DNA from 4 places in the Kitasatospora sp. MMS16-BH015 genome. Region 2 is predicted to be linked to each of the others. Evidence: riboswitches for the same ligand, from Rfam matches in the RefSeq annotation. Region 2 holds a riboswitch; each other region holds the start of a gene.
The links. Region 2 has a riboswitch for cyclic di-AMP ahead of CFP65_RS42225 (M23 family metallopeptidase). Riboswitches for the same ligand answer to the same signal wherever they lie in the genome.
Positions count from the first base shown of each region.

Region 1: it holds a riboswitch for cyclic di-AMP, as region 2 does, so the genes downstream of both, CFP65_RS42180 (transglycosylase family protein) here and CFP65_RS42225 (M23 family metallopeptidase) in region 2, are expected to answer to the same signal.
Region 3: it holds a riboswitch for cyclic di-AMP, as region 2 does, so the genes downstream of both, CFP65_RS41410 (glycoside hydrolase family 16 protein) here and CFP65_RS42225 (M23 family metallopeptidase) in region 2, are expected to answer to the same signal.
Region 4: it holds a riboswitch for cyclic di-AMP, as region 2 does, so the genes downstream of both, CFP65_RS21525 (M23 family metallopeptidase) here and CFP65_RS42225 (M23 family metallopeptidase) in region 2, are expected to answer to the same signal.

Region 1 is NZ_CP025394.1:5,418,055-5,423,636, forward strand. Features, by position in the region: gene CFP65_RS23465 (MazG family protein) at 1-339, shown strand, start outside; gene CFP65_RS23470 (SDR family NAD(P)-dependent oxidoreductase) at 294-725, opposite strand; gene CFP65_RS23475 (cytochrome P450) at 881-2,152, shown strand; cyclic di-AMP (ydaO/yuaA leader) riboswitch at 2,342-2,523, shown strand; gene CFP65_RS42180 (transglycosylase family protein) at 2,525-3,367, shown strand; gene eno (phosphopyruvate hydratase) at 3,524-4,810, shown strand; gene CFP65_RS23490 (septum formation initiator family protein) at 4,899-5,339, shown strand; gene CFP65_RS23495 (DUF501 domain-containing protein) at 5,354-5,582, shown strand, end outside.
Region 2 is NZ_CP025394.1:7,182,015-7,187,596, forward strand. Features, by position in the region: gene CFP65_RS30610 (MFS transporter) at 1-1,121, shown strand, start outside; gene CFP65_RS30615 (aldo/keto reductase) at 1,154-1,978, shown strand; gene CFP65_RS42225 (M23 family metallopeptidase) at 2,054-2,956, opposite strand; cyclic di-AMP (ydaO/yuaA leader) riboswitch at 2,960-3,117, opposite strand; gene CFP65_RS30625 (EI24 domain-containing protein) at 3,416-4,228, shown strand; gene CFP65_RS30630 (cytochrome P450) at 4,272-5,525, shown strand.
Region 3 is NZ_CP025394.1:7,411,664-7,417,245, reverse strand. Features, by position in the region: gene CFP65_RS31745 (hypothetical protein) at 1-268, opposite strand, end outside; gene CFP65_RS31740 (hypothetical protein) at 370-831, shown strand; gene CFP65_RS41410 (glycoside hydrolase family 16 protein) at 835-2,025, opposite strand; cyclic di-AMP (ydaO/yuaA leader) riboswitch at 2,028-2,171, opposite strand; gene CFP65_RS31730 (adenylate cyclase) at 2,420-2,749, shown strand; gene CFP65_RS31725 (VOC family protein) at 2,812-3,183, shown strand; gene CFP65_RS31720 (TetR/AcrR family transcriptional regulator) at 3,279-3,890, opposite strand; gene CFP65_RS31715 (SDR family NAD(P)-dependent oxidoreductase) at 4,012-4,818, shown strand; gene CFP65_RS31710 (hypothetical protein) at 4,871-5,524, shown strand; gene CFP65_RS31705 (GNAT family N-acetyltransferase) at 5,568-5,582, opposite strand, start outside.
Region 4 is NZ_CP025394.1:4,959,248-4,964,829, forward strand. Features, by position in the region: gene CFP65_RS21500 (hypothetical protein) at 53-259, opposite strand; gene CFP65_RS21505 (TetR/AcrR family transcriptional regulator) at 425-1,021, opposite strand; gene CFP65_RS21510 (alpha/beta fold hydrolase) at 1,021-1,872, opposite strand; gene CFP65_RS21515 (4-oxalocrotonate tautomerase family protein) at 2,008-2,214, shown strand; gene CFP65_RS21520 (YiaA/YiaB family inner membrane protein) at 2,224-2,514, opposite strand; cyclic di-AMP (ydaO/yuaA leader) riboswitch at 2,742-2,902, shown strand; gene CFP65_RS21525 (M23 family metallopeptidase) at 2,916-3,734, shown strand; gene CFP65_RS21530 (hypothetical protein) at 3,861-4,784, opposite strand; gene CFP65_RS21535 (GNAT family N-acetyltransferase) at 4,836-5,567, shown strand.

The DNA of each region.
Region 1 (5,582 bases), 1.8 Mb from region 2:
GACGCCACCGGCACGGCCGAGGTCGAGGCGAACTGGGAGGAGCTCAAGCAGGCCGAGAAGCAGCGGGAGTCGGTGCTCGACGGGGTGCCCGCCGGGCTGCCCGCGCTGGCGTACGCGGCCAAGCTGGTCTCCCGGGTGCGCCGGGCGGGCTTCACCGGGGTGCCGGACGCGCCGTACGAGCTGCCCGCCGAGCTGACGGCCCAGACGGCCGGCGCGCTGCTGCTGGCCGTCGCGCAGCGGGCGCACGACGCCGGGGTGGACGTGGACGCCGCGCTGCGGGGCGCAGCACGCGGCTACCGCAGGGCGGTCCGGGCGGCCGAGGGGCTGCCGGAGGAGTGACGCTGCGGGGGCACGATCTCGCCGATCGCCTCGCCGACCAGGGCGAGGAGCTCGGCCAGCGGGTCGAGGTGGCGGGGCAGCTCCTCGAGGGAGACGATCCGCTCGCCGCCCGGACCGGTGACGCAGAAGAGGTCGATCGGGCCGAGGTGCTTGGCGGCGGTGGCCACCAGTGCGGCGATGTCACTGGGCTGGTGGACGTCGCTGCACACGCCGACCACCGGGCAGCCCGGCCGGTCGAGCTCGGTGGCCAGGTCCTCGGCCACCCCCGGGTGCTGGTCGGCCACGAGCATGCCCTTGGCGCCCGCGGCGGCGAACCGGCGCGCGAGATCAGCCCCCGAACCGCCGCTGAGTACGGCGATCACCACCACGGCCCCGGCTACTCGCATGGTCTGCTCCTCCTTGAGCGACTCGCTCCGGCCGGACACCGCACTGCCGACCGAAGAGCTATCGGAGGATCGTAGGCACGCCGCGACCCCCCGCAACAGGGAATACCCGCCAGGTGACCAGGCTCACGCCTCCCGGGACCGGATACCTTCGTGACATGCCGGACACGCCCGAAACCAGCCAGCCCGCACTCTTCACCTGGGAGTTCGCCGCCGACCCCTACCCCGCCTACGCCTGGCTGCGCGAGCACGCCCCCGTGCACCGCACCACGCTGCCCAGCGGGGTGGAAGCGTGGCTGGTCACCCGGTACGCGGACGCCAAGCAGGCGCTCGCCGACGCCCGGCTCTCGAAGAACCCGGCGCACCACAGCGAGCAGGCGCACCGCACCGGCCGGGTCGGCATCCCGGGCGAGCGGCAGGCCGACCTGATGACCCACCTGCTGAACATCGACCCGCCGGACCACACCCGGCTGCGCCGACTCGTCTCGAAGGCGTTCACCCCGCGCGGGGTGGCGGCCTTCGAGCCGAGGGTGCGCCAGCTGACCGACCGGCTGATCGACGGCTTCGCCGAGCGCGGCTCGGCCGACCTGATCCACGAGCTGGCCTTCCCGCTGCCGATCTACGCGATCTGCGACCTGCTGGGCGTGCCGGAGGAGGACCAGGACGACCTGCGGGACTGGGCGGGCATGATGATCCGCCACCACGGCGGGCAGCGCGGTGGCGTCGGCCGGGCCGTGAAGAAGATCCGGGCGTACCTGCTGGAGCTGATCCACCGCAAGCGCAACGACCTCGGGGACGACCTGATCTCCGGCCTGATCCGGGCCAGTGACCACGGCGAGCACCTGACGGAGAACGAGGCCGCCGCGATGGCCTTCATCCTGCTCTTCGCCGGCTTCGAGACCACCATCAACCTGATCGGCAACGGCACCTACGCGCTGCTGCGCCACCCCGAGCAGCGCAAGCTGCTGCAGGCCTCGCTGGAGCGCGGCGAGACGGCGCTGCTGGCCACGGCGGTGGAGGAACTGCTGCGCTACGACGGGCCGGTGGAGTTGGCCACCTGGCGGTTCGCGACCACTCCGCTGACCATCGGCGGGGTGGACATCCCGGTGGGCGACCCGGTGCTGGTGGTGCTCGCGGCGGCCGACCGGGATCCGGCCAAGTTCGACCGGCCGGACGTGCTCGACCTGGCCCGGGCCGACAATCCGCACCTCGGTTTCGGCCAGGGCATCCACTACTGCATCGGCGCTCCGCTGGCCCGGCTGGAGGGGCAGTGGGCGTTGCGTTCACTGCTGACGAGACTGCCGGACCTCCAGTTGGCCGCCGAGCCCCAGGAGTTGCGCTGGCGCGGCGGGCTCATCATGCGTGGCCTGCGTGAACTTCCGGTCTCCTTCACCCCGGAGGCCACTCGCGGTGTGTCGTCCGGAGGCTGATCCGGGCGGTCCGAACACGCATCAATCCGGACATAACCCCACGGTTTGTAGGCAATCCATGACTGGCCGTAATTCCGGTGTGATGTCGGCGATATGAGCTTGTGATCTGACGTTCGCTCTGCTTACCCTCCCTGGTGTTCGCAGCTGCGGACCCCGGGGCGCGGGACGCCGAATCCTGCCCGTCGCGCCGCCGGGCACCCGACTTGACCCCGGGCAGGGGCGGAGGAACCAGGTTTGTTGCCGTCCTCCACGGCTTGGGGTGAAGCCGCGTCAGCCGAAACGTTCCGCCAAGGAGCGTCAGGCCCAGCGGCCGGGCCACCTCCCGGTCCGAACCCGACAGCTCACTTCGTAGGCGTGCGGAGAGGGAACTTCATGCTGCTTTCCGGTACCGGTCGTCACCGCCGTCGCACCCAGGCGGAGAAGGCCATCGCCGTGGCGGGCGTCGCGAGCGTCGGCCTGGCCCTGCCGCTGCTGGCCGCCACCGGCGCCCACGCCGCCTCGGTCTCGACCTGGGACAAGGTCGCCGAGTGCGAGAGCGGCGGTGACTGGGGCATCAACACCGGCAACGGCTTCTACGGTGGCCTCCAGTTCACCTCCAGCACCTGGAAGGCCTACGGCGGCGGTCAGTACGCCAATCAGGCCAACCAGGCCAGCAAGGGCCAGCAGATCGCGGTGGCCGAGAAGGTGCTCGCCTCCCAGGGCCCGGGCGCCTGGCCGGTCTGCTCCGTCAAGGCCGGTCTCAGCAAGGGCGGTTCGGCCGCCGACGTGGACACCTCCGGCGGCGGCTCGTCCGCCTCCGGCAGCTCCACCAAGTCCGCCAAGCCCGCCCCGGCGAAGCCCGCCAAGTCGGCCGAGCAGACCGAGGCCACCCCGGGCTTCCCGGGCAAGGCCGGGTACGACGCGTCCAGCGGCAAGTACTGGTACCAGAAGGACGGCGGCTGGTACTGGACCAGCCACCAGGACGTCTACCGGCAGTTCACCGCCCCCGCCCAGCAGCTGAAGCAGCAGCAGGCGGCCAAGGCTCCGGCCGAGACCCCCGCCAAGCCGGCCTCGCCGAGCCGCGGCTACACCGTCCAGGCCGGTGACACCCTGTCCGGCATCGCCCAGAGCCACCAGGTCAACGGTGGTTGGCAGACGCTCTACGGCGCCAACAAGTCCACCGTGGGCGCCGACCCGAACCTGATCATGCCGGGTCAGGTGCTCAACCTCGGCTGATCCGAGCTGCCCCGTGGCCGCCTCCCCGCCAGGTGAACTACTGGCGAGTAGGCGGCCACACGGTGAGACAGGACCAAGGTCAGCGGGGCTGCGGGCCCGGGTGCGGTTAGGCTCTGGGCGTAAGGACTCCGCCATCGTCCCCATAGGAGATGCCTCGTGCCGTCCATTGATGTCGTCGTCGCCCGCGAGATCCTCGACTCCCGCGGCAACCCCACGGTCGAGGTCGAGGTCGGCCTCGACGACGGCAGCACCGGCCGTGCCGCCGTCCCGTCCGGCGCCTCCACCGGAGCCTTCGAGGCCCTGGAGCTGCGCGACGGCGACAAGAACCGCTACTTCGGCAAGGGTGTCGAGAAGGCCGTGCTGGCCGTCATCGAGCAGATCGGCCCGGAGCTGGTCGGCTACGACGCCACCGAGCAGCGCCTGATCGACCAGGCCATGCTCGACCTGGACGCCACCCCGGACAAGTCCTCGCTCGGCGCCAACGCGATCCTCGGCGTCTCGCTCGCCGTGGCGCACGCCGCCTCCGAGGCCAGTGACCTGCCGCTGTTCCGCTACCTCGGCGGCCCCAACGCGCACGTGCTGCCCGTCCCGATGATGAACATCCTCAACGGTGGGTCGCACGCCGACTCCAACGTCGACATCCAGGAGTTCATGATCGCCCCGATCGGCGCGGAGTCCTTCTCCGAGGCCGTCCGCTGGGGCGTCGAGGTCTACCACACGCTCAAGGGCGTGCTGAAGGAGCGCGGCCTCTCCACCGGCCTGGGCGACGAGGGCGGCTTCGCGCCGAACCTCGACTCCAACCGCGAGGCCCTCGACCTCATCACCGAGGCCATCAAGAAGGCCGGTTACACCCCGGGCAAGGACGTCGCGCTGGCCCTGGACGTGGCCGCCTCCGAGTTCCACAAGGACGGCGCCTACCAGTTCGAGGGCAAGGCCCTGTCGGCCGGCGAGCTGATCGACTACTACGCCGACCTGGTCGCCAACTACCCGCTGGTCTCCATCGAGGACCCGCTGAACGAGGAGGACTGGGACGGCTGGAAGGCCATGACCGACCGCCTCGGCGACAAGGTCCAGCTGGTCGGCGACGACCTGTTCGTCACCAACCCGGCCCGCCTGGCCCGCGGCATCGAGAGCGGCACCGCCAACTCGATGCTGGTGAAGGTCAACCAGATCGGTTCGCTGACCGAGACCCTGGACGCCGTCGAGCTGGCCCAGCGCAACGGCTACCGCTGCATGATGTCGCACCGCTCCGGCGAGACCGAGGACGTCACCATCGCCGACCTCGCCGTCGCCACCAACTGCGGCCAGATCAAGACCGGCGCCCCGGCCCGCTCCGAGCGCGTCGCCAAGTACAACCAGCTGCTGCGCATCGAGGAGATCCTCGACGACGCCGCCGAGTACGCGGGTCGCGGCGCCTTCCCGCGCTTCCGCTACGAGGGCTGATCACCCGAGCACGCCTGACCGGTGCCCCGGCGCTCACCCCGTAGGGTGGGGGCCGGGGCACCGGTGCGACTGGAGGAGGGGCGACGAGATGGCCAAGTGGAGGATCCCGGGTCTGGTGGCGCGCCCGCGCTTCACCAGCCGCGCGACCGTGCTGGTGCTCGTGCTCTGCTCCCTGGTCGCGATCCTCGCCTACCCGACCCGGCAGTTCATCGCGCAGCGGTCCCAGATCGCCGCCCAGCGCGCCAAGGCCGAGCAGGCCCGGCAGCAGGTCGACGCGCTGAGCCGCGAGCGGGCCCGCTGGCAGGACCCGGCGTACGTGCGCACCCAGGCCCGGGAGCGGCTGCACTACGCGCTGCCCGGCGAGACCTCCTTCGTCTCGGTCGACCCCACCCCCGCCGCGAAGTCCGGCGCCGCGCCGGCCGCGAAGGCCAAGGCCGCCGCCCAGCCCTGGTACACCAGCGTCTGGGAGTCGGTCGACGAGGCCGACGCCGCCCAGGCCCGCCCCACCCCCGCCCCTGCCCCCCGCTAGAGACAGCTCCCGCCATGACCTCTGAGAACACCGCCCCCGACGTCGCCGACCAGGACGTGGCGGCCATCGCCGCCCAGCTCGGCCGGGTGCCGCGCGGCCTGCGCGGCGTCGCCCACCGCTGCCCCTGCGGCAACCCCGACGTGGTCGAGACCGCGCCCCGGCTGCCCGACGGCACGCCCTTCCCGACGCTCTACTACCTGACCTGCCCCAAGGCCGCCTCGCTGATCGGCACCCTGGAGGCCG
Region 2 (5,582 bases):
CCGCCGACTACGGCGTGTCCATCCCCACCGCCGGGCTGCTGGTCACCGGCTACGCGATCGGCGTCGTCCTCGGCGCGCCGGTCATGACGGTGCTCGGCACCAGGATCAGCCGCAAGACGGTGCTGATGCTGCTGATGGGGCTGTTCACCGTCGGCAACCTGCTGTCGGCGCTCGCGCCGAGCTTCGGGCTGATGCTGGGCGGCCGGATCGTGGCCTCGCTCGCGCACGGCGCGTTCTTCGGGATCGGGTCGGTGGTGGCGGCCGAGCTGGTCGCCCCGGACAAGAAGGCCGGCGCCATCGCCACCATGTTCACCGGGCTGACGGTGGCCAACATCGTCGGTGTGCCGCTCGGCACCTTCATCGGGCAGGCCGTGGGCTGGCGGGCCACCTTCACGGTGGTCGCCGCGCTCGGGCTGGTCGGCCTGCTCGGGATCGCCAAGCTGGTGCCCGAGCTGCCCCGGCCCGAGGGCGCCCACCTGCGCCGCGAGCTGACCGCCTTCCGCAACCCGCAGGTGCTGCTCGCGATGGCGATGACCGTGCTCGGCTTCGGCGGGGTGTTCGCCGCCATCACGTACATCGCCCCGATGATGACCAACGTCGCCGGCTACTCCGAGGGCGCCGTCACCTGGCTGCTGGTGCTGTTCGGGGTCGGCATGTTCCTCGGCAACCTGCTCGGCGGCCGGTACGCCGACCGCAGGTTGATGCCGATGCTGTACGTGAGCCTCGGCGGGCTGGCCCTGGTGCTCGGGCTGTTCACCGTCACCGCGCACAGCAAGGTGGCGGCCGCCGTCACCATCCTGCTGGTCGGGGCGCTCGGCTTCGCCACCGTGCCGCCGCTGCAGAAGCGGGTGCTCGACCAGGCGCACGGCGCGCCCACGCTGGCCTCGGCCGTCAACATCGGCGCCTTCAACCTCGGCAACGCGCTGGCCGCCTGGCTCGGCGGCCTGGTGATCACCGCCGGCCTCGGCTACACCGCACCGAACTGGGTCGGCGCCGCGCTGGCCGCCGCCGCCCTGCTGCTGGCCTTCTGGTCCGCCGCCCTGGAGCGCCGCGCCCCGGCCACGACAACCACCGTCCCGGGCGCCACCCCGGCCGCCGCGCCCAGCCCCGTCCTCCACTGAACCCACCCCCGCACCAAGGCAAGGAACCGATCATGACCACCGTCCCCACCGTGCAGCTCAACAACGGCGTCCGGATCCCCCAGCTCGGCTTCGGCGTCTTCCAGGTCCCCGACGAGGAGACCACCACCGCCGTGAAGACCGCCCTGGCGACCGGCTACCGCAGCATCGACACCGCCGCGATCTACGGCAACGAGGCCGGGGTCGGCCGGGCGCTGGCCGAGTCCGGGGTGGCGCGCGAGGAGCTCTTCCTGACCACGAAGGTCTGGAACGCCGACCAGGGGTACGAGGCGACGCTGCGCGCCTTCGACACCAGCCTGGCCAGGCTCGGCCTCGAGTACGTCGACCTCTACCTGATCCACTGGCCCACCCCGGCCCGCGACCTCTACTTGGACACCTGGCGGGCGCTGGAGCGGCTGGCCGCCGACGGGCGGATCCGGGCGGCGGGCGTCTCCAACTTCCAGCCCGCGCACCTGGAGCGGCTGCTCGACGCGAGCGAGCTGGTGCCGGCCGTCAACCAGATCGAGCTCCACCCGGGGCTCCAGCAGGCCGAGCTGCGCGCCTTCCACGCCGAGCACGGCATCGCCACCGAGGCCTGGAGCCCGCTGGCCCAGGGCGCGGTGCTGGACGACCCGGCGATCACCGCGATCGCGGCCCGCACCGGCAAGTCCCCGGCCCAGGTGGTGCTGCGCTGGCACCTCCAGCTCGGCACCATCGTGATCCCGAAGTCGGTCACCCCGGCCCGGATCGCGCAGAACCTGGACGTGTTCGACTTCGAGCTGACCCCCGAGGAGCTGGCCGCCGTGGCCGCCACCGACCGCGGCCTGCGCACCGGCCCGGACCCGGACCGGTTCAACTGAGGCTGCTCGGACGACAGCGGCGCGCGGCGCCCCCCGGACTCGGGGGGCGCCGCGCGCCGCTGGGTGGGACGAAGGTCAGACGTTGACCGAGTGGGCCCGCAGGTAGGCGACCGGGTCGATGTCGGAGCCGTAGTTCGGGGTGGTGCGGATCTCGAAGTGCAGGTGCGGGCCGGTCACGTTGCCGGTGGCGCCGGAGAGGCCGAGCTGCTGGCCGGCCGTGACGGACTGGCCGGCGTGCACCTGGAGCTTGGAGAGGTGGGCGTACTGGGCGTACTTGCCGTCGGCCAGGCGGATGACCACCTGGTTGCCGTAGGCGCCACCCCAGCCGGCCGTCACCACGGTGCCGTCGCCGACGGCCCGCAGGCTGGTGCCGACGGAGGCCGCGAAGTCCACGCCGGTGTGGTGGCCGCTGGCCCACAGGTGACCGGGCACGCCCCAGTTCTCGACGATGCTCGGTTCGGCCAGCGGGGCGTAGAAGTCCGGCGCGGCGGGCGCGGGCGCAGTGACCGGAGCCGGAGCCGGAGCTGCGGCGGGGGCCGGAGCAGCGGCCGGGGCGGGGGCCGGCGCGGCGGCGGGGGCCACGGCGGGGGTGGCGGCCGGGGCCTGGTGGGTGGCGACCGGGGTGGCGGCGTCCAGGCCGAGGCGCTGGGCGACGTCGGCGAGGCCGGCCTGGGCGGCGGGCTTGCCGGTGTGGACCGGGTGCCAGTCGCCGTCCACCAGGTGGTGCGCGGTGGGGTCGGCGGCCTTGGCCGGGTCGGTGAGCGTCTTCGTGGCGGCGGCGGGCGCGGTGTGCGCGACGTGCTGGGCGTCCACGCTGCTGGTGAACGAGTGGTGGCCGGAGCCCGAGTCGGCGAGGGCCGAGGCGGTGGTGACACCGACCAGGGGGAGCGCGAAGGTCGCGGCCAGCGTGGTGGCGATGGCGACCTTGTTCAGCTGCGGGCGGGTGTGACGGCGTGCGTGCTTGCCCCGTGCGGACATGGGTGTTCCTCTCCGACGCCGACGAGGTGAGCTGTCGGGTTCGGGCTGGAGATGCCCGGCCGCGGAATGCGGCTTCACCCCAAGCCGCCCGGACGTGTCCGGACGGCGTACTGACCTGGGTCCCCCGCTCCTGCCGTTACAGAGCTCGGTAGTGCCCACGGGTGCCGGCAGGACTAGGCGTTGCACCCGGTGGACCCGCTCGGTCAGTGGCCGGGCGGTCCGATGAAGCAAAACCCACGAACCGGACAAAAGCAAAGGTGACGGTTGGATAACTGCCGGAATTGGTGACCGAAAGCGCTCGTCGAATCACCATCCGTGCACGAAACATAAGCAAGAGGTGAAGGTGGGAGGGCCCAAAGTGAGATTCGTGGCGGAATGCGACGGTGGAATCGCGGTGGGTGGTCGAAACCGGGCCGGGCGGTGAGCCTGCTCACGGCGGGCGGCCCGTAGGCTGCCGGTATGCGAGATCTTGCGGTGGGGATGAGGCTCCTTTTCCAGGGCCAGAAGTGGGTGGCCCGGCACGGGCGGTGGTGGGGATTCGGGATGATCCCGGCGCTGATCACGATGGTCGGGTACCTGGTGGCGATGGCCGCCCTGGTGGTCGAATCGGGCGGGTTGGTGCGCTGGATGACGCCGTTCGCCGACGGGTGGGGCTCGCCCTGGCAGGGGGTGCTGCGCGGGGTGGTGACGGCCGCGCTGATCGGTGGCGGGGCGCTGCTCGCGGCGGTCACCTTCACCGCCGTGACGCTGCTGGTCGGGCAGCCGTTCTACGAGTCGCTGGCCGCGAAGGTGGACGAGACCGAGGGCGGCGCCCCGGCGGCGCCGGAGCTGTCGCTCTGGCGGGAGCTGGTGATCGCCACCAGGGACAGCCTGGCGGTGCTGCTGCGGGCCGGCGGGTTCGGGGTGCTGCTGTTCGCCTGCGGGTTCGTCCCGGTGGTCGGGCAGACGGTGGTGCCGGTGATCGGGGTGGGGGTCTCGGGCTTCTTCCTGACCGTGGAGCTGACGGCCGTGGCGCTCCAGCGGCGCGGGGTGCCGCAGCCCGAGCGGCTGCGGATGCTGCGCGGGCGGCTCGGACTGGCGCTCGGTTTCGGTGCGCCGCTGGTGCTGCTCTTCCTGGTGCCGATGGTCACCGTGCTGCTGATGCCCGGCGCGGTGGCCGGGGCGACGCTGCTGGCCCGCGAGCTGGTGCCCGTGGAGAACGGCGCGGACGGCGAGGAATCGGACGAGAACGACGATATGACGAGCGCAGAAATGCATTCGAACGCACAGTAAAGGAAATTTGACATTCCGTCAGGCGGTACGCGATACAGGGTCGATGACCGCCACGGGTGTCCCCGCGCAGCACGCTCACTCCGTTCACGGGCCGGGGCCGAACCCCGCCCAGCCGGAGTTCTGGCAGCTCCCGGCCGAGGCCAGGGCCGCAGCCTTCGCCCGGCTGCGGGAGCTCGACCACCCCGTCCGCTGCACCGACCCCCGGACGGGCAAGGGCTTCCACGCGCTGGTCCGGCACGCCGACGTGGTGCGGGCCAGCCGCAACCCCGCGCTCTTCCTCAGCGGCCCCGGCGTCACCACCCCCGAACCGCCGCGCTGGGTGCGGATGGTGTTCGGCGACTCGATGGTCAACCTGGACGACCCGCACCACGCCGGGCTGCGCCGGATCGTGGCCCGGGCCTTCACCCCGCGCCTGATAGCCCGGGCCGAGGCCGACATCCGGCGGACGGCCGCCCAGCTCGTGGACGAGGTGGTCGCGCAGCGGCCCACCGACTTCGTCGCTGCCGTCGCCGCCCAGCTGCCGTACCGGGTGATCTGCGACCTGATGGGCGTGCCCGAGGCACCGCGCCGGGCCATCCTGGCCGAGATCGACCGGGCCACCGCCCCCACCGGGGTGCGGCGCACCCGGCTGCGGGTGCCGGGGCGCGGGCTGGCCGCGCTGGCCCGGCTGTACCTCACCATCGCCGCGATCGGCCGCGAACGCCGCCGCCGGCCCACCGAGGACCTGATCTCCGCCCTGGTCACCGCCGACGTGGAGGGGCACCGGCTCGGCGCCCGCGAGCTCGGCGCCTTCTTCTCCCTGCTGCTGGTCGCCGGGGTCGAGACCACCCGCAACGCGCTCGCCCACGGCCTGCACCTGCTCACCGTCCACCCCGAGCAGCGCGCGCTGCTCACCGCCGACCTGGGCGGGCGGCTCCCCGGCGCGGTGGAGGAGATCGTCCGGTACGCCACCCCGATCGTCCAGTTCCGCCGCACCGTGGCGGCCGACTGCGAGTTCGGGGGCGCGCAGCTGCGCCGGGGCGAGAAGGTGGTGCTCTTCTTCGGCTCGGCCAACCGGGACGCGGCCGTCTTCGCCGACCCGGACCGGTTCGACCTCACCCGCTCGCCCAACCCGCACCTGGGCTTCGGCGGGGGCGGCCCGCACTTCTGCCTCGGTGCCCACCTGGCCCGGCAGGAGATGCGGGCGGTGCTCGGCGAGCTGTACACCCGGCTGCCGGAGCTGCGGTCCACCGGGGAGCCCGAGCTGGTCGCCTCCAGCTTCGACCACCGGGTGCGGAGCCTGCCGTTCACCTTCTGAGAGCGACCGGGAGGCACCGTTCACCTGCCGAGACGGGCCGGGAGACAAGGGTCGGGA
Region 3 (5,582 bases), 230 kb from region 2:
AGACGGACAGCTGCGGCTCCGCGCCCACGTCCCGGAAGAGCTTGGGCGCGGCGGCCAGCTTCGGGTTCGCCCGAACGGCCTCCAGCGCCGCCTTGTCCCGCCAGAGGCTCTGGATCCGCCACGCCCCGTCCGCGCCGCGCAGCAGCTCGGTGCGGACCAGGCCGTCCGGCAGCGGGCCCGCGATCAGCTCCCGGTAGGAGGTGACCAGTTCGGCCTCGCGGTCGTTCGGCACCACCGCGCTGACCTCGCTCAACACCTGTCCGCCCATGTCGCCCACCTCCACCGGTCCACGGAAAAAACCGGACACGAACCAGCCTACGCCGCTACACTGGGTAGTCGATCGGGTGCTGGAAGTGAAAGGTGAACGGCATGGTCCGTCTGGCGATGGCGGCAGCGGCGGCGCTGGCCCTGGCGGCGCTCGGCGCCGGCCCTGCGGGGGCGCAGGCGCTGCCCTCGAACTCCGACCTCCAAGTGGTCAGGATCGATCCTGATGCGGTGGCCCCCGGCGGGCAGACGGTGGTGCACGCCTTCGTCGCCAACGACGGGCCGGCCACCACGGCCTCCCCGTTCACGCTGGAGGTGGAGGTGCCGGCCGGGTTCACCCTGCTGCCCCCGACCTTCCCGGCCGGCTGCACCACCACCCCGCTCCTGGTGAGCTGCACCTTCGGGCCAGGCCTCGCCCAGGGCCGCACCGCCACCGCCCTCGTCCCGGTGGAGGCGGGTGCGAGCGTGCCCCCGGGCACGGTGACCCAAGGGCACGTCCGGGTGATCAGCGCGGACGACCGGCACCCCGGCAACAACACCACGCCGTTCACCCTGCGGGTGAGCTGACGGTCAGCGGTAGACCCGCACGTAGTCGGCGGCCATGGTCAGCGGCGCCGAGCCGGACGGGCCGGGGTGGTACTCCCCGGCCCCGACGGAGAGGTTGAGGTTGAGGTAGGCCGACCAGTCGGCGCCCACCCCGGTCTGGTCCGAGAAGACCTTGACCCCGTTGACGTACCAGTCCACCGAGTTGGCGCCGTAGTAGGTGCCGACGGTGACCCACTGGTCCTTGGCGATGGCGCTGGCGTCGGTGTAGTACTTCTGGCCGGACTTCACGTGGTTGGTGAGCTCCAGCAGGTTCGGGTTGTCGGGGTGGTACTCGAAGGAGTCGATCTCCCCGTTGCCGTTCTTCCAGGTCCAGAGCGCGGGCCAGGCGCCGAGGCCGTCGGAGAGCTTGACCCGGGTCTCGGCGTAGTCGCCGGTCTTCACCTGGAAGCCCTCGGTCGAGCCCTCGGTGGTGAGGAAGCCGGTGTCCCAGGCCTGCCTGCCGTTCTCCAGGGTGTGGCTGGAGGGGGTGGCGGTGAAGGTGGCCACGCCGCCGGCCACGCTCACGTTGTTCGGCGCCAGCCAGTCGAGCTTGTTGTCGTCCGGGTTGTGGTTGCCGTAGCGGTAGGCGCTGGTCTTGTCGCCGACCCAGCGCGAGCCCCAGCCGATCGGGCCGTTGAACTCGTCCGACCAGGTCAGCTGCTTGCCCGGGACGGGCGAGCCGGTGGACGGCGTGGGGGTCGGGCTGGGGGTGGGCGTGGGCGCGGGAGCCGGGGTGGGCGTCGGGGTGGGCGTGGGGGTCGGGGCCACGGTGGCGCCCGACACGGTGAGGGTGCGGGCGGGCAGGTTGTGCCAGCCGCCGGACAGGTCCTGCCAGAAGCCGAACTCGGTGTAGCTGCCGGCCGGGAGGGCGCGGGCGCCGGTGGTGATCGAGACTCCGCCGGGGCAGATCCGCACGTTCGAGGCGGAGCCGGGGAAGTCCAGGTTCTGGCCGGCGGCGTCGCGGACGCCGACGCCGAGGGTCTTGGCGGTGAAGCAGGAGGTGGAGTGCACCGTCAGCGAGGCGGTGCCGGCCCGGCCCGCCGTCAGCGCGGTCGGGGTCAGCCGGTCCGGGGAGACGCCGACGGCGGCCTGGGCCTGGCCGGCCAGCGGGACGGCCACGAGGGCGGCGGTGCCGGCCACGGCGGCCAAGCGGGCAGGGGTGATGGATATGCGCATGGTGGTCAGCCCTGTGAACGCCTGCGAGGTGAGCTGTCGGGTTCGGGCACACGGGTAGCCCGGCCGCGTGTGGGAGCGGCTTCACCCCTAGCCGGCCCGGCGGCGCCCGCTGGCAGCGGGGCAGGGGGATACGGCGACTTACCTGGTTCCCCCGCTCCCGCCCGCTCTTCTCTGTGCTCGGGTACCGGCCGTCGGGTGGGTGGGATTCGGCGTCCCGGCGGCAGGGTCCGCTGGAGGCGGACGACCTGTGAAAGGTACGCAGCTCGTCGGAGCCCGGCCAAGGAGTTCGATGGCGAAGCGACGCACCTCACACCGCCGGTTCGGATAAGTTGGTGGCCTGCGTCCGACCACACCGGCGCAGGCCGCCACCGCCCGAGACGGAGACACCCCGCAGATGACCGCGCCCCTGCCCGGCTTCGCCGGACACACCTACCTGTTCCAGGTCGACAACGGCGCGGCCTTCCGCAACGCCTACTCCGCCGACGGCACCCGGCTCCGCTGGGAGGGCCTCGGCGAGTCGGCCGGCCAGTGGGAGGACGTGGCGCTGCACGTGGCCCAGGTCGGCCCCGAGCTGTACTTCGTCAGCTGGACGGAGGCGGGCGGCATCACGGTGAGCCACCTGATGGACCTGAACGAGATGACGGTGCGCGCGTTCTGGACGTACGAGGGCGAGGGCGGCCGGGTCGGCGAGCTGCACACCGGCAAGCTGGAGCAGCTGGCCTGACGGGCCGTCGGGCCCGGAGCGGCCCTGGTGCGGTGATCACCGGTTCGGGCAGAGTGCTGCCCATGATCGGAGAACTGCACGTCGTCACCGTCGACTGCCCCGACCCGGCCGCGCTGGCCGGGTTCTACCGCGAGCTGCTCGGGCTGGCCCCGACCGTGGACACCGGCCAGTACGTGGTGCTGGCCGACCCGGCGGGCCGGGCCGTGCTCGCGCTCCAGCAGGTGCCCGAGTACCACCCGCCGCGCTGGCCGGAGGCGGCCCACCCGGCCCAGCTGCACCTGGATGTCCTGGTGCCCGACCTGGACGTGGCCGAGCCGAAGGTGCTCGCCCTGGGTGCCACCCTGCTGGACGGCTCGGACAAGCCGGTCGGCTACCGGGTCTACGCCGACCCGGTCGGCCACCCGTTCTGCCTGGTCACACCCGAGAGCCTCTGAACCCCCGCACGCCTGAGCGCCGCCCTTCGACCTGCCGTCGATGGGCGGCGCTTCTTCGTTGACCGGGGTCAAGACTGCGGGTTCGTGCCCCGGGGTCAGGGCTTCAGGCCGGCGGTGAGTTCGCGCAGGCAGCGGGCCGCGAGGGCGGCGGCCTCGGCGGCCGGGGCCTCGGAGGCGGCCCAGGTCTCCAGGGCGACGCGCATGGCGGTGTTGGCGGCGGCCGCCGCGAGGCGGGCCTCCAGCGGGTCGGCGCCGGTGCGCGGGGCGAGCACCGGGATCAGGGCCAGCTCGGAGGCGTGGTGGACGCGGTGCCAGACGGCCAGCAGATCGGGGGCGTCCGCCATCACCCGGAGCAGCCCGCGCACCCAGTCCAGCGCCTCGGCCGGGCGGCCGGGGGCCGGGGTGAGAGCCCGCCCGGCGGCCTGCTCCAGCGCCTCGGTGAGGCCAGACTCGGCCGGGGCGGCGGCGAGTTCCTCGATCCAGTCCCGCACGCCCGCCGAGAGCAGCGGGGCGACGGCGTCCTCCTTGGTGCGGAAGTACCGGTAGAAGGTGCGCAGCGAGATCCCGGCCGCCCGGGCGATGTCCTCGGCGGTGGTCGCCTCGGGGCCGTGTTCGGCGAAGAGCATCGCGGCCGCGAGCGCGATCTCCTGCTGGGTGGCGGCCTTGCGGCGCTCGGTCAGGGAGGGGCGCTGGGTGGTCTCTGGCACGACTGCAGTCTAACCGTCAGATCGACGCCCGGTGCAGAAGTGGCACGACGTGTCATTCAGGCGTACGGTGCAGGAGCGGCAGCAATCCGCCCCAGCCGCACAGAACCTGCAGGAGAGCACCATGAACCGCTTCGAGGGCCGCCGCGTACTGATCACCGGCGCGGGCTCGGGCATCGGCCAGGCCACCGTGCGCCGGATCCTCGCCGAGGGCGGCCGGGTGGTCGGCGTGGACGTGGCCGAGGCCGGGCTGACCGCGACGGCGAAGCTGGCGGCCGAGGACGGCACCGCCGAGCGGCTGACCACCGCCGTGCTGGACATCGCTGAGGAGGCCGCCGTGGTCGCCGGGGTGGCCGAGGCCGTGCGGGTGCTCGGCGGGCTGGACGCGGTGGTCAACGCCGCCGGCATCCTGCGCTCCGCGCACACCGAGCGGACCACCCTGGAGTTCTGGAACCGGGTGCTGACGGTCAACCTGACCGGCACCTTCCTGGTCACCCGCGAGGCGCTGCCCGCGCTGCTCGCGTCGGGCCGCGGCGTGGTGGTCAACTTCAGCTCCACCTCGGCCACCTTCGCCCACCCGTACATGGCGGCCTACGCGGCCAGCAAGGGCGGCATCCAGTCCTTCACCCACGCGATCGCGCTGGAGTACGCCGCGCAGGGCCTGCGTGCGGTCTCGGTCGCCCCCGGCTCGATCAGCAGCGGCATGACGGACGCCTCCGGCGCCAGCGGCCAGAACCGCGGCCCGGGCATCCCCGAGGACGCCGACATGTCCCTCTTCGCCAAGCTCAGCCCGGCCCTCAAGCCGGCCGACAGCGCCTACGGCTTCGCCGGCCCGGAGGCCGTGGCGGGCGTGGTGGCGATGCTGGCCTCCGAGGACGGCGCCTTCGTCACCGGCACCGAGATCCGGATCGACGGCGGCACCCACGCCTGAGCGGCTACGGAGCCGCCCGGTACGCTGGCCGCCGATCGACGGGGGGCGGCGGATGACCGGGAAGAACGCGAAGCGGAAGAGCGGGGCGCGGGACCGGACCAAGACCGGCCCGACGCCCCGGCGGGGCGGCAAGCCGCCCCGGGTGCCCGGGCGGCTCGGGCCGCTGACCTTCCTGCTGGCGCTGCTCTTCGGGGGCGTGCTGGTGATCGGCGCCTGGCAGTGGACCCCCGGCAACCTCGACCACCTGGCCGCCACGGCCGGCTGGTCCGGTGCCGAGGGCACCCTGCGGGTGACCGACTGCCAGCCGCACAAGAGCCCCAAGGGCGCGGTGAGTTACACCTGCTCGGGCCCGGTGGAGCCGGCCTCGGCGGCGCCGGGGGCGGTCCGCGGGGTGGTCTGGATCGGCGGCGAGCGCGACGACCTGCGCGGGCGCACGGTGGCGGTGGACTGCCCGGCCGCCGGGGACGACTGCGTGCGCACCGGCAGCCACGCGCTGGTCGGCGCGGTGGCCCTGGTCTACGTGATGATCGGCCTCTACGCCGTGGGCGTGGGCGCCCCGCTCGGGGCCGCCTACCACCGCTGGCCCGGGGCCTTCGGCTGGTTCGCCCGCCGCCGGGTCGGCCTGCGCAAGGCGGCGGGCTGGACGGCCGCCGGGGTCGGCGCGGCGATGGTGGCCCTGCTGATCCTGGCCGCCGCCCTGGGCTGACCACGCTGCCGGGCCGGCCCTGCGGCGTCCGCCCGCCCGGTCCTCACCCGGCGGACTC
Region 4 (5,582 bases), 2.2 Mb from region 2:
TCACCCCGCGCCCTGCGGAAGCGAGGCACCGGCGCCAGTGCCGGCACCGGCCCTACTGGCCGTCGCACTCCCCGTACGCCTGCACGGGAGCGGCCGCCACCGGCCGCAGCCGCCAGACCGAACGGGCTATCTCGACCGCCCGCCGCACCGCGCTGCCCACCCCGTCGCCACCGGCCGCCGGGACGAGTGCCGCGGGCACCGGCGAGGCCGTGCGCTGGCCGGGGACGAGGGCCGTGGTGGTCTGCGCGGTCTGCGTCATGGTGCCCACATCCTTGGAGTGATCCGCTCTTGCCCCGAACCATATGGCTACCCAGGCTCCGCACAGTCTCCCGGGTGTCCGGCGACGAATTGGTAAAGGAAACCGCGCGAATCCGTACCAGTCCATACCGGCCGAATCACCATCAGTTCCCCCGCGAACGGATCCTCAGTGCGCCTCGGCCGGGGCTGGGGCTTCGGCCGGTGGCCAGCTCCGCAGACCCTCCGTCAGCACCCGGGTCAGCCGCTCCCGGGTCACCGCGAGGTCCGCCGCCAGCTGGAAGGCCCCACCGGCCGTCAGGGCCGCGAAGCCGTGCGCCACCGAGCGGACCGTCCGGGCGGCGTGCACCGCCTCCTCGCCGGCCAGGCCGTAGCCGCGCAGCACCGCGATGATCACGCCGACCAGCCGGGCGGCGGCCTCGCGGAGCTCGGCGTCGTCCTGCGGGGCCTGCGGCAGCGCGCCGTACCGGTACGGGTGGCGCTCGGCGTAGTCGAGGTAGGCGTCGAGCAGGGCGGCCACCGCCACGTCCCGGCTGCGGCCGAGCACGGCCTCGCCGAGGGCGGTGGCCAGTTCGGTGGTGACCCGGACGGCGACCAGGCGGCGCAGCTCGGGCAGGCCGCCCGGTACGTGCTTGTACAGCGAAGGGGTGGCGACCCCGGCCTTGGCGGCCACGGCGGCCAGGGTCAGGGCCTCGGCGCCCTGGACGTCGACCAGGTCGATCGCGTGGTCGACCACGGCCTGCGGGGTGAGTCCGGCGCGCGGCATCAGGCGGCCTTCACGGCTGCGGCCTCGGCGGCGGCCACCTCGGCCAGGAAGGGCAGCAGCGCGGCGGCGGTGGCCTGCGGGTCCTCGGCCATCGGGTAGTGGCCGGCACCGGGGATCAGCACCTGGCGGGCGTTCAGCGCCTCGGCCTGCCGCTGGGCGACGGCGGCGGGGGAGGGGAAGTCGGGGTCCTGCTCGCCCATGACCACCAGGGCCGGGCACTCGACGGCCGCGCTCCAGCCGACCGGCGCGGAGTCGCCGAACACGTAGCCCCGGGTGGCGGTGGCCCGGCCGGGGGTGCGCAGGCTGGCCACCAGGCCGGCCGCGTAGGCGTCCAGGTCGGCGGGCTTGGCCTGGCCGAAGGCGGTCTTGCGCAGGTAGAGGCCCCAGAGGCTCGGGAAGCGGAGCACCGCGTGGCCGAGCGCCTTGACCATCCCGCGCTGGAGGGCGTTCGGCGACAGGTTCTCGATGAAGCCGTCGATCAGCGCGATGCCGGCCACCCGCTCGGGCGCCAGCCCGGCGGCCTTGACCACCGAGGCGGCGGTGTAGGAGCTGCCGACCAGGGTGGCCCGCTCGATCCCGAGGTGGCTCAGCAGGGCGAGCGCGTCCTCGGCGATCGCGGCGGGGGAGTAGTCCGCCCACTCGATCGAGGACTCGCCGAACCCGCGCAGGTCCATGGCGACCACCCGGTGCCCGGCGGCCAGCAGCAGCGGCCGCAGGTGCCGGTAGGCGTGCCGGGAGTCGAGCATGCCCGGCAGCAGCAGGACGGCGCTGCCGGTGCCCTCGTCGTCGAAGGCGATCCGCCCGCCGGGCAGCTCCAGGTACCGGGTGGCGGTGGTGGCGGTGGCGTTCATGGTGCTCCCCCTCGGGATCGGTGCGTTGTTCCCTGTAGCCATAAAGCTAAGGCTAATAGCCTTAGCCGTCAAGCGACTGGGATACGGTCGGCGCACCCGCACCACCTGAACCATCTGCACCAGAGGGGCCACCCGATGCCGTTCATCAACGTCAAGCAGCTCTCCGGCCGGACCGACGAGCAGAACGCGGAGATCACCCGCGAACTCACCGCCGCCTACGCCCGGATCACCGGGGTCTCGCCGGAGAACATCTGGGTGGCCATCGAGGAGATCCCGGCCACCCACTGGTCCTCGGGCGGTGTCACCTACGCGGCCAAGCGGGCCGCGGAGGCGCAGCAGTAGGGGCGGTGCTCACGGGGCGTCCACCCGGAACGGGTCGTGCTCGGCGAGCAGCTTGTCGAGCCTGGCCTGGTCGACCCGGGTGACGATCGCGCCGTCCTCCTGGCGGTCGCGGATCACCTTGGCCAGCGTGAAGGCCGAGGTGATCTCGTAGAGCAGGCCGACGGCGAGGAAGCCCCGCACCCAGGCGCTGACGGGCAGGTAGGCGATCCCGATCGCCAGGGCCGCCGAGGCGAGCCCGAAGGAGAGGATCGCCTGGATGTAGTAGGCGTTGGTGGTCCGGCCGGGCACTGGTGTGTTCATGACTCCAGGGTCGCCAACTCCCGTACTCGGCACATGAGTACGCGTACTCAACCGCAGCGCCCGGGAGTTGCCGGTCGACCGTCTCAAATCACCACGTATGCACCCGGATCGGACCTGACATCGTCCACAGGTCTGGACCGAGATGCCGAGCGGCTTGGAATCAGGGGCCACTCGGATTAACGTTTGATAACGCAGCGCGGTCGGCAACGCCGTACCCGAAACGGCACCGTGCGCCGTCGCCTAATCCATGGGCCCGCCCTCACCGGTGGGCCCGGGAGCCGGGGAACCACGTTCCACTGGGGTGAATCAGCCGGGCCCCCGCCCGGCCGTAGGAGACCTTCCTGCTCCGAACCCGTCAGCTAACCCGGTAGGCGCGAAGGAAGGAAAGGAGCGCGCCTCCCTTGGCGTCGACGCACTCCCCCGCAGGCCCGGCCACCCAGCTGCTGGACGGCCCCACCGTGCTGCCGCCCCTCGGAGACGAGGTGGCCAGGCATCGGATGCCCCGCCAGGCCCGTACCGGCGGCCCGCTGCTCGGCGTCACCGCGATGGCCGCCTCGCTCGGCGCCACCGGTTTCGCCGCGGCCGGCCCGGCCGCCGCCGCGCCGCTCCCCGCCGCCCCGGTGACCACCCCCGACGCGGCCACCGAGGACTCCACCGAGCTCACCCTCTCGGCCGACCCGGGCCTGGCCCTCGCCGCCCGGATCCAGCAGCAGGCCGACGGCCAGCGCACCGCCGCGGAGGAGACCGCCCGGGTGGTTGCCGCCCAGGAGGCCGAGGCCAAGCGGGCCGCCCAGCAGGCCGAGGCCCGGGCCGAGACCGAGCGCACCGCCGTGACCCTCCCGGTCGCCGGCTACACCCTCACCGCCCACTACGGTCAGGCCGGTTCCTACTGGTCGCACCTGCACACCGGCCTCGACTTCGCCGCCCCGACCGGCACCCCGGCCGTGGCCGTCGCCGCGGGCACCGTCACCTCGGCGGGCTGGGCCGGCGCCTACGGCTACCGGGTCGTCCTGACCCTCCCCGACGGCACCGAGCTCTGGTACTGCCACCTCTCCGCCATCACCACCACCGCCGGCCCCGTCACCCCGGGCACCCAGCTCGGCCGGGTCGGCGCCACCGGCAATGTCACCGGCCCCCACCTCCACCTGGAGGTCCGTCCGGCCGCCGGTGCCCCGATCGACCCGCTGCCCTGGCTCCACGCCCGCGGCCTCCAGCCCTGACTCCAGGGGCCCGACCCCAGGGGCCCGACCCCGAGCCCGACCCCAGGGGCTCGGGGAACTGCGAGGGCATCCGAAGGGGCGTGCACTCCTTGACGCCCCACCCGGCTCACCGCTCGCCCCCTCCGACTACTCCGTCTCCTGCTCCTGCTCCTGCTCCTGCTCCTGCTCCGCCGCCTCCTGCGCGGCCAGGTACGCGTCGATCTCCTCCGGGCCCGGCTCGGGGGCCAGTTCGGGGTACTCCAGCAGCAGCTCGGGCAGCCCCGGCACCGTCCACTCGCCGCACAGCCGCAGCGCCTCCCGCACCACCGCCGCCTCGAACTCGGCGTAGTCCCCGGACAGTTCGTCCGGCATCGGCAGGCCGAGCGCGTTCAGCCCGGCCAGGTTGCGGTAGCTGCGCCGCATCAGCCACTGCTCCAGCAGCGCCCGCGCGCCGTCGGTGGCCATGCCCACCGAGATCACCCGGGTCGGCCCCCAGCCGCCGTCCCCGCCGACCCAGTCCAGCACACCGAGCCCGTCCGGCCCGCCGCCCTCCTCCAGCGCCCCGAACGCGGCCAGCCGCTCCGTCTCGGGCAGCTCCCGGAAGGCGTCCAGCCAGGCCCGCACGGCGGCCGGATCGGCGGTGTCCACCCCGTCCGCCCGCAGCAGCAGGGTGTAGAGCCGGGGCCAGGTCACCAGGTGCGGCTGCCGCAGCAGCCCGCAGAGCAGCTCGCCCTGCCATTCGGCCTCCTCGTGCAGCCGCTCCCACCGCTTCGCGTTGAGCCGCCGGGCCGCCCGCTGGTGGTCGATCAGCAGCCGCACCGCCGCCCCGTACGCCTCCGGCTGCTCGGCCGGCTGCACGTACAGGTACATCCGCTCGTACAGCAGCTGCTCCACCACCGGCGAGGTCAGCTCGGGGAAGCCGTCGTGCAGCTGGGCATCACCGAACTCCAGCAGGGTCAGCACCGTCCGGACGGCCTCCTCCGGTACGGGCGGCAGGCCGGCTTCGGCGGCCCAGGCCAGTAGATCGGCGGTGCGGGGGTGCGGGGTGAGCTGGAGGTCTTCGACGTTCACCCTCGGTACGGTAGCCGCTGGGCCCACCACTCGGCGGTATCGTCGGGAGCCATGCAGCCCGAACCCACCCCGGCGCAGCCCCCGCACCCCGCCCCGGCCGAGCCCGCTCCGCTCCCTGAGCCCGGTCCGCTCCTTGAGCCCGCTCCGCTTCCTGAGCCCGCTCCGGCCGCTCCGGCCGTCCCGCTCACGCCGGTGCGGCTCACCGGGCCCCGGTTGGCGATCCGCGAGTTCCACCACACGCCCGAGGACGTGGACGCCCTGCACGCCGTCTTCGGCGATCCGGAGACGGCCCGCTACCTCCCCTTCGAGCCGCGCGACCGCGAGACCTGCGCCGACCAGATCTCCCTCTACCTGGACGAGGCCGAGGCCGAACCCCGCACGGTCTACCGCCTCGCCGTCACCCTGCTGGCCGAGGGCGAGCCCGAGTACGCGGTACCGATCGGCAACCTCGCCCTCGGTCTGGAGGGCGACCGGGCCGCCTTCCTCGGCTACGCGCTGCGCCGCGACACCTGGGGGCGCGGCTACGCCGGCGAGATCACCGCCCTGGCCTGCGACTTCGCCTTCGGCCCGCTCGGCCTGCACCGCCTCTGGGCCCGGGTCGACCCGGACAACACCGCCTCCTCCCGCGTCCTCACCCGGGCCGGCTTCCAGCTGGAGGGCCGGATCCGGCACGACCTCCACCTCGGCGGCCGCTGGCACGACGCGTTCCAGTACTCCCTGCTGGAGGACGAGTGGCAGGCCGGTGCCTGGCGCACCGGGGAGCAGCCACCCGCTCGGGGGTAGGGAGAACCCCACCCC